3 regions of the Paenibacillus sp. IHBB 3054 genome follow, and region 3 is predicted to be linked to each of the others. Evidence: riboswitches for the same ligand, from Rfam matches in the RefSeq annotation. Region 3 holds a riboswitch; each other region holds the start of a gene.

Region 1 (4,233 bases), on a different contig from region 3:
GTATAATTACACTCCACATGAATATTCTCACCTTTCCTTCTCGTAGCTGTGGGATACTCCAGTCACAATCATGCGGGCTCCGCAATGATTTCTGCATAGTATAACATGGTAGCCTCGCCTGCGAGAAATGTACATATAACAGATGGATTGAAATCTAAACCATTGTTGTATAATAACCCTCAAAACGTAAGAAACACCCTATAAAAAGGCCGCTTCCGGGATTTTCTCTCCCGTAAGCGGCCTGAATTATGTTTAGAACATGGCGTCTGGACTGCTATTGGCCCGAGTGTGATTCAATGAAAGCCTCAGCGTTTTCGTCTGCTGGTTCTTGCCGTTCTGCTCAGCAGCAGACCTACTCCGGCAATAGCGAGACCGGTAATATAATAAGGTGCCGGGCTGGCTTCACCCGTTTGCGGCAGACTCTCGGCTGGATCCACAGTCCCCAGCGGAATTTCTTCATCAAGAATAATTTCTTCATCCGGTACCGAAGCAGGTACTGGGACAGTCGCTGGAGTAGTCTCCGGCGTTGGCTGCACAGACGAAGGTTTGGTCACAGGGCCCAAAGGCAGCGGATCCTCATCAATCGTAATCTCCTGATCGTCATTCGTACCAATCACCGTTGGTGTCGGAGATGGCGTCGGGTCTACCGTTGGTGCTACACTCGTCGGTGCTGGCGTTGGGTCTACCGTTGGCGCTACACTCGTCGGTGCTGGCGTCGGGTCTACCGTTGGCGCTACACTAGTCGGCGCTGGCGTTGGGTCTACCGTTGGCGTTACGCTTGTCGGCACTGGCGTCGGGTCTACCGTTGGCGCTACACTCGTCGGCGCTGGCGTTGGATCTACCGTTGGCACCGGTGTTGGTGTCGGTACCGGCGTTGGCGTTGGTGTCGGTACCGGCGTTGGTATTGGTGTCGGCGTCGGTGTTGGTATTGGTGTCGGTGTTGGCACCGGTGTTGGCGTTGGTATTGGTGTCGGCGTCGGCGTCGGTGTTGGTATTGGTGTCGGTGTTGGCTCCGGCGTTGGCGTTGGTGTCGGTGTTGGCTCCGGCGTTGGCACCGGTGTTGGCGTTGGTGTCGGTGTCGGCTCCGGTGTTGGTGTCGGCGTTGGTGTCGGCGTCGGCGTCGGCGTCGGTGTAGCCGTTGGTGTTGGTGTCGGTGTCGGCGTTGACGTTGGTGTCGGTACCGGCGTTGGTATTGGTGTTGGCGTCGCCGTCGGCGTTGGTGTTGGTGTCACTGTCGGTGTCGGTGTCGGTGTCGGTGTTGGCGTCGCCGTCGGCGTCACTGTCGGTGCCGCCGTTGGTGTCGGTGTCGGTGTCGGTGTTGGCGTCGCCGTTGGTGTTGGCGTCGGTGTCGGTGTCGGTGTCGGTGTCGGCGTTGGTGTCGGTGTTGGTGTTGGCGTCGCCGTCGGTGTTGGTGTTGGCGTCGCCGTCGGCGTTGGTGTTGGCGTCGCGGTCGGCGTTGGTGTTGGTGTCGGTGTTGGCGTTGGCGTCGGTGTCGGTGTCGGTGTCGGTGTTGGCGTCGGTGTCGGTGTTGGCGTCGGTGTCGGTGTCGGTGTCGGTGTTGGCGTCGGTGTTGGCGTCGGTGTTGGCCCGACTGGCGGCACCGTTCCCTCAAAGGTATGATGATGCATCTGAATATAACCGCTGAATCCTTTTGCAATAAGGGTACCATGCAGCTCAGCTCGGCTGAATGCCACAAAGGCATGAGGCGCTAACATGGTGCCTTCAATGGTTGTGTTGCCATTTGCTACAGAAGAAGCTTCGTAGAAGTTGAACAGCACATTGTGAGGTTTGCCGTTCCACATTTGAAAATCCGGAATGACGACCTTATTCCCGCTTACATTGATAATTACCGTGGCATTTCCTGCAATGTTGAACTGGAGACCGTTGGTAACCGCCAAATCCGCAGCAGTCAAATGAATGACATTAAAGGAATCCGGAGCGTTAATCGTCATTTTCCCTCCATCTCTGACAAAGGGCTGTGTTTGTTTCAGAGCAGCGAGTTCACTCGAACGCTGAATCAAAAATTGCTCCTCAGCTTGAAAGTCGATCGGATGACCCTGCCGCGTGCCTCCCTTAAGATCGGCTCCTGAACTTTTCATGCTGCCTCCATATACAGAGGTGCCATAAACTGTTCCATTTGAAAAGTCGATGTCTTTGCCGGCGATAAGCACATCTCCACCTACAGCATCCTTGGATACGCCATATCCTTGAAGAGTAATGTTCCCTGCAGCAGCAAGCCGTCCGTGGATCTGGTCATTGCTTTGCGCGAAATCTCCAAAGATAAAGGCGTTGAAATTCCCGGCGACTCCCAGCACCGGTGTTGGGGTGTACGGCATGCTTGCCGCCGCCTCTGCATTGATCCCCGGATGAAGCATATTGCCGATGGTTAAAATCCCCGTCAGAATCAAGGCTAATAATTTGTTCTTCAACAATGATATGTACCTCCTATGTAACTATTCTATGAATGCACAGATTGGCCCATAACAACAAAAAGACCGCCAAGAAGGGTTAGCTTCATGGCGGCCGGACGATCATGGCACCTTTAGAGTGCTGTAGATTCCTGACTTTGCGTCCCGCTCTTTCGAACGGTTTGCGATTATACATGAGAAGTTGGTAACAGTTGTTTTCTATGTAGTCTATGACTTTTGTTACTTTCGGACTAGGATTAGTCTATCTCTTCACCCTCTCGTTTGTCAATCTATTCCTTATTTTTTCGATAGATTCTCTGCAAAAATCCTCAATCCCGCTTCACCTAAGGGTTTCGTTGTATTCACCGATCACATAAAACAAATTTTCAATATTAAAAATTAGTATATTCGAACCACTTTTCAACCCATGGCGAAACGGCAAAAAAACTGTCGCCAGCACTTGGCAGCAGTTTTTGGTCATTTTCAATTTACACAAGTCAGCGGGCAACAGCCGGACTCAGAATTTGTATATTTTATAACAGCTGAACCCAGCCGATCATGGACATCCATATTGGAACACTTAAAAACAACCCGAACAGCAACCCGCGGCGGAGACTTCCCTCATAATTCATCACAATTCTCCTTTTTAATGAACTTTATTTTTCAATATTTATTATTTCAATTTTAATATAAAATAATTCTTATAATTATTTTGTGAATTATGTCACATTGTTTAGTTGTTTAGAAATTCCATTGATTAATTTTTGAATAATCGGTTAAAATACGAATATACGTTCTTATTAGAGGTGATTGAATTTATGCATAGAGCGGAGAGTAACGATAATACACTGGTCAAATCCTATATATTGCTTCCGCTGATTTTATCAGCCTTTGAACGGGATTCAGCCATTATGTCGACACAACTGCGGACCCCCGCTCCATACATGGATGTTCTCCGTACTGCTGCGAATGCAGCCACTGCCGATCTGAGGGATGTGCGCGCCGAAATGAGGAAACGCGGAGTTAAGGTCTATGAACAGCAGCGGCTCCAGGTCGGCATCGAGGCCAAATTTATATGCCGGGGATATCATGAACGGATGCTGCTGCTGGATGACGTCATCGCTGCACAGGCCGCTATCCATATGCGCAAATACCTGGGACTCGATATCTCCGGCTACCACAGCTATGAGGAACAGTACAAAATCAAATCCGGCCCTCAAGCAAGCCTGTAGCCTTTGGTGCGTTGAAGAATAAAAAACAGGCCTTGCCATGGGAGTCGGCAAGACCTGTAAAGTACCCGCTATAAATTACATTAAAACCTTCCAATAGCCCAATGTGCCGAAAATAACGACCAGCGCCACGGGATATAGAATTCTCCGGCTTACCTTATCCTTAAACGTAAGAAATAAACATAACATGCAAAGCCACGCAATAAGAAGACTGCCCATTTCCTATGCATACGCTCCTTCCTGAGCCCATTCATACCTGTATTCCACCGAACCGCCGGTACCGTCATAACATTTTCCGTCTATCCAATTAGACTTGCCGATCTGAAATTCCATAAGCGCTTCACCGCTTTCTTTGCGGAACAGGATGCTCCCAGAAGCCCAGTCGGCCCTTAGCCGGAATGTTGTCCTCCAGCGGAGTGACCCCCGTCAATTCCCAGGCAAACCGGCCCTCCCTATAATCTCCAAAGATATATTCGCTGCCGTAGGGCCAGCCTTCTTCAGCCATACCAGCTGTAACTTCATAACAGTTTATCAGCGATCCTGTCGCTATAATCGCTCCGGCAGGCAAATTGTCCGCTGTAAGACCATGACGGGCG
Region 2 (4,233 bases), on a different contig from region 3:
GCCTTCAGCTTCGGCGTTCATTACCGTAACGTCTTCTGCCGTGATAACTCTCTCCTCCTGCAGCCGTTCCGCGTACACTTTGTATACAGTAGGATGATTGCGCACTTTACCATAAACAATCGGCTGTGTCGTTTCCGGATCATCCATTTCATTATGTCCATGGCGGCGGTAGCCGATCAAGTCGATTACGAAATCCTTCTTGAACAGATTGCGGTAGGCGCTGGCCAGACGGACGGCGGCAATGCAAGCCTCCGGATCATCGGCATTGACATGCACAATCGGAATTTCATAGCCCTTAGCCAAGTCACTGGCATAGTGGGTAGAACGGGAATCCTCACTTTCCGTCGTGAATCCGATCCGGTTATTGACGATAATATGCACCGTACCGCCGTTCTGATAACCTTTAAGCTTGCCGATATTAAGGGTTTCGGCCACGATGCCTTCACCCGGGAAGGCAGCATCGCCATGCATCAGCACAGCCATGGCTTTATTCGTATTTAGCTTAGGCAGACCCGGAGTGCTGCGGTCTTCCTGGGCCGCACGCGTGAAGCCCTCAACCACCGGATTGACGAATTCCAAGTGGCTCGGATTGTTGGCCAGTGTGATCCGTGTACGGACGGTTTCCCCTTCACGGACGGCGCGGTCAGCGCCGAGATGATATTTCACATCGCCGGTCCAGCCGTAGTTGATGCCCATGGAGCCTTCGGAAGGGAACAGCTCCTTGTTCGGCGAATGATGGAATTCCGAGAAAATAATATCATAAGGTTTGCCCAGGATATGAGCCAGGACGTTAAGCCGTCCGCGATGCGCCATACCCATCAGGATATGTTCGGCACCGTCATGAGCAGCAGCACGCACGATTTCATCCAGCATTGGCACCAAGGCGTCATTGCCTTCCAGGCTGAAGCGTTTCTGGCCGACAAAGGTTTTATGAAGGAAAGTTTCGAACTGCTCTACCTGAATCAGCCTTTTCAGCAATTCTTTGCGCTCTGTGTTGTTTAGAGGCGCGGGAGAGCTGGTAGATTCCGCCTGGCTGTTCAGCCAGCGCAGCTCCTGCTCGTCACGCACATGCCCGAATTCATAGGCAATGGTCTGCGTGTAGGCCTGGCGCATCCGGTGAACGGCATCCCAGGCCGTATGAACGTCACTCGGGGCATTCTCCCAGATCAGCGAGGCGGGCATAGCCATTAAATCCTCGCGGGTCAGATCATAGGTTTCGTACTCCAAATATTTCGCCATCGGATTGTTTCCCCGGTCCAGCGGGTCGATATTGGCGGCCATATGGCCATGTATACGGATATTGGCGATCAGCTTGGATGCCCTTACGGCCTTTCTAAGCCACTCAGTATCTCCTGAAACCACAGGCAGCGGTGCCTGTTCGGCATCGGGAGCCAATGGAGGGGGGCCGGAAAGGGTGAAGAGATCGCGGTAATTATGCTCTACTAAAGTTGGATCTTTTACAAATTGCTCATATTTCTCTTGGATGTAACCCAGATTGGGTCCGTAATACTTGCTCCACACAGTTTCGTTATAGGGATCTTTGACTGCCATGAATACATCCTCCTAACGGATGAACTCCATGCGCGCCAAAATTTCGCCGGCGCCCTTGTGGAGCTTCGATGTTTGCGGTTTCATTCCTCATCTTATTGTGCAACTTTCAAGGCGGGTAATCAATTCATACTTTGGTTGAATCCGTTCGCAAAACGGTATGATTCAGTGCCTAATTCATACAGAACTATTATAAGTTTGGTTTCTTAACTATATGAAAATGATGCGGCGGTGTGATTGAAATGAACGAAATAAAAATGTTGTTTTCACTTTTCATATATACATACATAGATAAAGAGGCTTGTTCTACAATTTTTTAGGATTCTCGAGTAATTCGTACAAGTAGTTGGCAAAATAATCAATTATTTTCCGTTTCTAATTATACAATATTCCCATAAATCGACACACTTTTCGTGTAAGATATTGTATAATGTTATGGCGGATAACGGTTTCATGAATTTCTAGCCAGATCCTTTCATGTAAAGGATCCAGTAAAGGGTAAACCTGCCGAAAGACAGGGGCACAAAGTCTCGGGTCTAATGTAGAAATACTACGACGGCCGGACTGCCTGGGGACGCGTAATCTTAGGAGGAGATTTCTTGGATAAGTCCAACCAGGGGAACAACGGAGAACTGCAGACAGTTGATCTGGATTTAGAATGGGTCTATTTGCTGATGTCGGCTAAGCAGGCGGGCATCAAAGTGGATGAAATCCGCCAATTTTTTAATGAGAAGACTTTGCAGGCAATGTAGCGGTTGGTTGTTAAAAGTTTTTGTACATACAGAAAGGGCACAGCGGATCTCTCCGCTGTGCCCTTTCTGTATGACCGGCAGTAGAAGGAACCCGCATGAATCAGGAATCCTTCTGCTCCAGCCGCCATTTTTGATAGTCCAAGAACTCTTTGAATTCCCGCTTGCTTATACCCGAAGCCATAGCTTCCAGTACGAGCCGGGACCATTCTCCATCCAGAGGTGACTCCTGCACATCGGAAGGCTCGCCGTAAAGCAGCGCATGAATGGACACCTGAAGTGCGTCAGCGATTTTTTCAATAAATTGAATAGAGGGGTTAGATTGTATATTTCTTTCCACATTGCTTAAGTATGATTTCGCCACATCAGCCTTATCCGCAAGCTCCGAAAGAGACAAGCCTTTTTCCAGACGGAGATGGTGGATGCGACTTCCCATATTATCTGGCACGATAAAAACGCCCCTCCGTACTTTTTGTTACAGTATAACAAATAACCGGAAGACGGACAAAGCACTATAGAATCAGTTCCAGTATGAATGATCCCCCTTTTATGTCGTTTCCACTCCAAATCCCCATTATTTTTGTTCCCTCTGCGGTATCATTTAGATTTTTCATGCGAAAACGTTCGTTAAAAAGTACGATAAGCTGAGGGAAATGAAGCTAAAAGCAGAATATCAACTATAAATCGTTCTTTATTAAGAATATTGCAACAAAATGAGATTTTTGATTTGTAGGAGTAATGGCATATACTTACGTCATAGTTCTTAATAACGAACAAATAACGTTCGTCATAAAGGCTGGGTGTTAATAGATTACCTTGTTTGCAGGAAATTGCAAGCAGCTAAAGGAGAGGCTCCTGTGAGGCTTTCACGTTCTTCCCGGAATAGAAACATCCGTCGGTATACGCTTCCCCAAATTGCAGGGATCGTAGTGATTTCGGCTTATGGCATCGGCCAAATTACAACGCCCACGTATGCATTGCTGACTAACGTCGCAGCAACCGAATCCTCCAATATCACCACAGCATTTGTGTTTCCAAGCACGGTCGATCATATTGCCAACCAAGCCAGCGAAGCGATGAAGCTTGCTGCCTGGCAGCGTGAAGCGGCGAGAGAGGTGCTAGCGGAGATAACGGATAAGAATACGGACTCGGAGACCGCAGAGGGACGTATTGGAGGTATTCAAGAGGCTGCTGCACAAACGCGTGAGGCTGCGGCCGGCGCGGCTGCTTTTTTAGCTGAGCTTCAAGGCTATCTAACACGCTCGCAATTAGAGCTGGAGCAGCAAGTCAATGAAGTGAACCAGAGACTTTCTCCATATGAGGTCGATTTTAATCAATTAACAGCCGCACAAAATAACGATATCCCGGTATTCGAACAATTGCTCAGCCAAGCCAATCTAACACTGGGCGAATTTCAGGAGATGGTTAGAAAGCTAAGCTCCATCAGAAGAGTGGACGCTTATGTGCAGGCTGCCTATCATCAGGCATCGACCGCGGCCGAACAGGCTAGGAGTTATGCGGACGAAACCTCGTTGATGCATACGGAGGCCGCTGACGTGATCCAAGGACTGAAAGAGGCTGAAAAGAAGGCGAAGCTCGAAGCGGAAGAAAAGGCGAAGCTCGAAGCTGAGAAAAAGGCGAAGCTCGAAGCCGAGGAGAAAGCGAAACTCGAGGCTGAGAAGAAGACGAAGCTCGAAGCTGAGGAGAAAGCGAAGCTCGAAGCCGAGGAGAAGGCGAAACTCGAAGCCGAGGAGAAGGCGAAGCTCGAAGCTGAGGAGAAAGCGAAGCTCGAAGCTGAGGAGAAGGCGAAACTCGAAGCTGAGGAGAAAGCGAAGCTCGAAGCTGAGGAGCAAGCAAAGCCTGATAAGACTGCTGAGCCTGAAGCCCCTGCCCCGGACGCGAATCCTGACAGCATAACGGTAAAAATAGGCGAAAA
Region 3 (4,233 bases):
CGTTACGTACAAGTGCCGGAGTGCCTGACAGCAGCATATTATTGAAATATTCTGCCTTTAGCCCATTCTCAGCAGGTGCTGCTGTCGGTGTTGGCACCGGTATTGGTGCTGGTGTTGGCGTTGGTGCTGCTGTTGGTGTTGGTGTTGGCGCCGACGTCGGTGTTGCCGTTGTCACCGGTGTTGGCGTTGGTGCTGCTGTTGGCACCGGTGTTGGTGCAAGCGTCGGTGTTACCGTTGGCGCCGACGCAGGTGTCGGCGTTGCTGTTGCCGTTGCGGCTGGTGCTGCTGTCGCCGCTAAAGCCGGTTTTGCAACCAGGCTGGGTGTACTGTCCTCCAGGCTGGCAGCAGCTGCCCCGGCATTCACAAACAATGCGCTGGCCGGAACCGTCCCTTTGACTTGGCTTTGACTTTGCCACATTAAGCGGATATTCGCATCGCCGGCATTCTCGTAATACTCGACCTTGATGTCGTACAACTGACCGCCTGTTAAAGCGATGCTTCCGGTACGCTCGGCTCCGCTCTGTTTCATCCAGCTGTCAATGACAGCTTTACCGTTAATATAAACGCGGATACCGTCATCCGAAGTGGTGGAAATCTGATAAGTCTCACTATACGTTGGCTTGATTTGACCGGTCCAGCGGACGGAGAAGGAATCTACACCGATTGAAGGATCCGGCGAACCCTGGCGCCAGTTAATGTTAAGCAATGCATCGTTGCGCACCAAGGCGGGCGTACCGGAAAGCGTCATATTTTTGAAGTACTCTCCCTTAAGTCCGCTCACCACAGGCGCTTCCACTGAATCATTAGAGTCAGGCGTTGGCATTGCCGTCGGCTTCGACGTTGCTGTTGGCGTTGGTGTCGGTGTTGCCGTTGGCGTTGCTGTCGGTGTTGCCGTCGGCTTCGGCGTTGGAGTTGCCGTTGGTGTTGGTGTCGGTGTTGCCGTCGGCGCAGCGGCTGGTGCACTCCAACTCTTATATTTATCCCGGGTCAGTGTATAGCTATCGCTCATGAAACTCTTAATCGTAGTTGTGCTGTTTTTCTCATAGAGCATTTTTCCCCAGTTCATCATGAAAACGAAATTTTTCTGGGAGAGCTTCAGTTTGGCCGTGCTGGGCATCTCACCGTTCTCACCAATACCTATCGGTTTACCGGCAGCCAGACTAAGCAAACTATCATAATACTTATTCATATAGTCGTTATCATATATATCTGCTGCAAGAACATCCACTTTGCTTGCTCCCGGATAGGTCAGCGCATAAGGATCGGACCAGGCATTCGGTGCATTGGGGTTCCATACCCACAACAGATTGTTTAATTGATGAACGTTCACGAAACGGTCATACATAATATTCCACAGTTCAGCAAAATTACTTTTCTTCCCCCACCAGAACCAGTTGCCGTTCATTTCATGATAAGGTCTCCAAAGTACAGGAACTCCCGCATCCCGCAAGCTTTTGAGCGACACCGCCACTTTATCCAGATCCGTGATCAGGCTGGCGTATTCTGTCGTGCCCGGCGTTACATACCTGTTAAATTCCGCTTGGGTGAGCGGCTTCTGCACATTGGACCAGAGGTAAGCCGTCCCGGGCAGATTCTGATGAAAGGTCATTGTGACAATGCCGCCGTTCTTGTACCAGTTGATCGCGCTGTTCACCACATTCTTGCGCTGCGAAGCAGCCGTACTCTCCGACTGGCCGCTAATTACGCCAAGCTCATATCCGTGAAGAGCAGCATGTTCTCCGCTTGTTCCCTTCAACTTGTTGCTGAATTCATCCGGGCTCTCCAAATAATCGTGCTGTCCAGTGATAATCCCTTTTCCGGTAATGGAATAGAGGTTACTAAGCAGCTTGACAGCTTCGGCTGAAGCGTCCGGATTAACCGGCACTCCTGTGCTTGATGAGGCTTCTGCGGATGAAGGCGACAGCCCTAATCCTAAAGGCACTGCGGTGAACAATATGGCAAGAGACAGCAAGGTGGACAGCAGACGAGACTTACGGTAAGTTTTCAAAATTATCTTCCTTTCGGTAGCCAGGCTGCCACTCTTGCGAAGGCCCTATGGCTTTGCGTCCCTATCTTTCGATTAGGTTTGCCTTTGTCGTTTTGGAAGGATTTATCCCTCTTACCGTAAGTATCGTCCCTATGAAGTTTTTATTTAGAGCATTAATAAAAATAAACTAATAAATGGTTCTAAATGCCTGTTTTAGATTTGCAACAATTGGTTAAATAGATTATTTAGGCCTAAGAGATAAACTGTTGCAAAGCTATATCTTCCCAATCCAAGGTGATGCGGATGTTATCCTCTTCTACCAGTTCCGAACCGGTCTGTACCTCGATAAACTCTACATCCGTCAGCGCAAGGATCGCATGTTTGGTGCCTTCCGGTATACGCACCACATCTCCTGCCTTCACATTATGCATCTTCTCATTAATCACAATGCTTGCTTCACCGCTGACAAATGTCCAGATTTCACTGCGCTTATGGTGCAGCTGGTAACTGATATTTTTACCCTCTTCGATAAAAATCCGTTTGGTCAGCACTTCATTTCCCTCATCGTATTTCACATAATCAATGACTTTGTAATGGCCCCAGCGGCGTTCTTCGTACATCGGTCTTTGTTCAAAAGACTTCAGCACTTCCTTGATTCTCGGACTCTCCGCTTTATGGGTAACCAAAATCCCGTCCGGGCTGGCAGCGATAATCAGATCCTTCGCGCCGATCACCGTAATCGGAATATCCAGCTCATTAATCAGGCATGTGCCTTCGGAATCGGCCGTCACGAACCCTTTGCCCACATGGTTGCTGTTCATTTCTTCGGTCAGCGTGTTCCAGGTGCCCAGATCCTTCCAGAATCCGGCATAAGGCTGAACTACGATTTTCTCCTCTTTTTCCACCACTTCATAGTCAAAGCTGATGGAAGCAAGCAGTTTGTACTGCTTCTGCAGTTCCTCATAGTTCAGCGGCAATCCCTTGCGCTGCAGAATATCAAGCAGATAGCCCAAGCGGAACGCGAACACGCCGCAGTTCCAGAGGGCATTCCGGCTGATCAGTTCCTCGGCCTGCTCACGGTCAGGTTTCTCCTGGAAGTGGCTTACCTGCAGATAACCGCTTGCTCCCGCCTCTGCGCTGGTAGGAATGATATATCCGTATTTTTCTGAAGCATGCTCGGGTACTACACCCATCAGCGCCAGGTTCGCTCCGCTCTCCTGCATCGTTTGCTCAAGCTGCACTACTGTATCGAAGAAGGCGGCTTCCACATAAGGATCGACCGGCAGGATGGCCACGGTCTCGCTTGGCGAAACGCCTTCCATGGAATACAGGTAGGCTGCTGTCAGGGCAATCGCCGGAAACGTATCGCGGCGTTCCGGCTCAACGATGATAGGTACCTCGCTGCCAAGCTGGCTTTGAATCATTTCCACCTGACTGCGGCCGGTAGCCAGATAAGCCGAACCCGACATATTAGCTTCCTCCAGCTGCCGCCATACCCGTTGCACCATGGATTCTGGTTCACCCGTCGGGCTCTCAAGTACCTTCAGAAATTGCTTCGAACGTGAATCGTTGGACAATGGCCAGAGACGTTTTCCTGAACCGCCTGATAGAAGTACCAGTTTCATATGGAACCCTCCTCATTATGTGTGACGCGAAAATATCGGATTGTTATTGTGAGCTGCAGTTCGGCTAATGCAAAAGACAGACTGCTTCGGGCAGCACTGCAGGCTGCGCAAGAATTCTAACAGCTTGGGCTGTTATTAGAGTCACTGCAAGGAATGTTTGGACTTTCGGCCGCTGTTGTCTGCAGATTTCATGATTTATACCGCTGTTCGCGGTGGAAATCCGCAGACAAAGGCGGACGCATTCGCTCCTACAGTTCCAAAATTCCTCTCCGTTCCATTCCATAACAGCTTACCGGTTAAGAACTCTTGCCGGGCCAAGCGTTCTGAAAGCATCACACCTTTCGCTTGCTTCACCCGCAGGCGAAGCTCTCTGCTAAAGATCCGGCATTGCCGCCTGGTTGGCGGCAGGTAAGAGCGAAGTGCTTTACAGAGCTGGGAACTTAGCAGAGCAAGCTTAAGGCTTAGATCGCGCCAGCCACACTGGCCGAATACCCGCTCAGTCCGCCCATTTGCGGGCGTCCGACGGAATGGTACTCCAGGCCGGTGCCTTCGATCTGCTCCTTGGAGTAGACGTTGCGGCCGTCGATCAGAACCTGGCGGCGCATACTGCCCGCCAAGCGA

Evidence for each region. A riboswitch is a leader RNA that binds a small molecule or an ion and turns the genes downstream of it on or off. The one in region 3 is predicted to bind cyclic di-GMP.
Region 1: another riboswitch for cyclic di-GMP. It lies ahead of ACQ76X_RS09375 (collagen-binding domain-containing protein); the one in region 3 lies ahead of ACQ76X_RS12730 (PA14 domain-containing protein).
Region 2: another riboswitch for cyclic di-GMP. It lies ahead of ACQ76X_RS09865 (anti-repressor SinI family protein); the one in region 3 lies ahead of ACQ76X_RS12730 (PA14 domain-containing protein).

Annotation. Positions count from the first base shown of each region.
Region 1 is NZ_JBOFBG010000006.1:36,548-40,780, forward strand. It holds gene ACQ76X_RS09370 (alpha/beta hydrolase) at 1-19, opposite strand, end outside; gene ACQ76X_RS09375 (collagen-binding domain-containing protein) at 306-2,432, opposite strand; cyclic di-GMP riboswitch class I at 2,516-2,605, opposite strand; gene ACQ76X_RS09380 (hypothetical protein) at 3,227-3,640, shown strand; gene ACQ76X_RS09385 (ASCH domain-containing protein) at 3,978-4,233, opposite strand, start outside.
Region 2 is NZ_JBOFBG010000006.1:145,113-149,345, reverse strand. It holds gene ACQ76X_RS09870 (2-oxoglutarate dehydrogenase E1 component) at 1-1,551, opposite strand, end outside; cyclic di-GMP riboswitch class I at 2,036-2,120, shown strand; gene ACQ76X_RS09865 (anti-repressor SinI family protein) at 2,148-2,300, shown strand; gene ACQ76X_RS09860 (helix-turn-helix domain-containing protein) at 2,401-2,733, opposite strand; gene ACQ76X_RS09855 (hypothetical protein) at 3,155-4,233, shown strand, end outside.
Region 3 is NZ_JBOFBG010000009.1:47,191-51,423, reverse strand. It holds gene ACQ76X_RS12730 (PA14 domain-containing protein) at 1-2,008, opposite strand, end outside; cyclic di-GMP riboswitch class I at 2,021-2,101, opposite strand; gene ACQ76X_RS12725 (sugar phosphate nucleotidyltransferase) at 2,239-3,612, opposite strand; gene ACQ76X_RS12720 (UDP-glucose dehydrogenase family protein) at 4,074-4,233, opposite strand, start outside.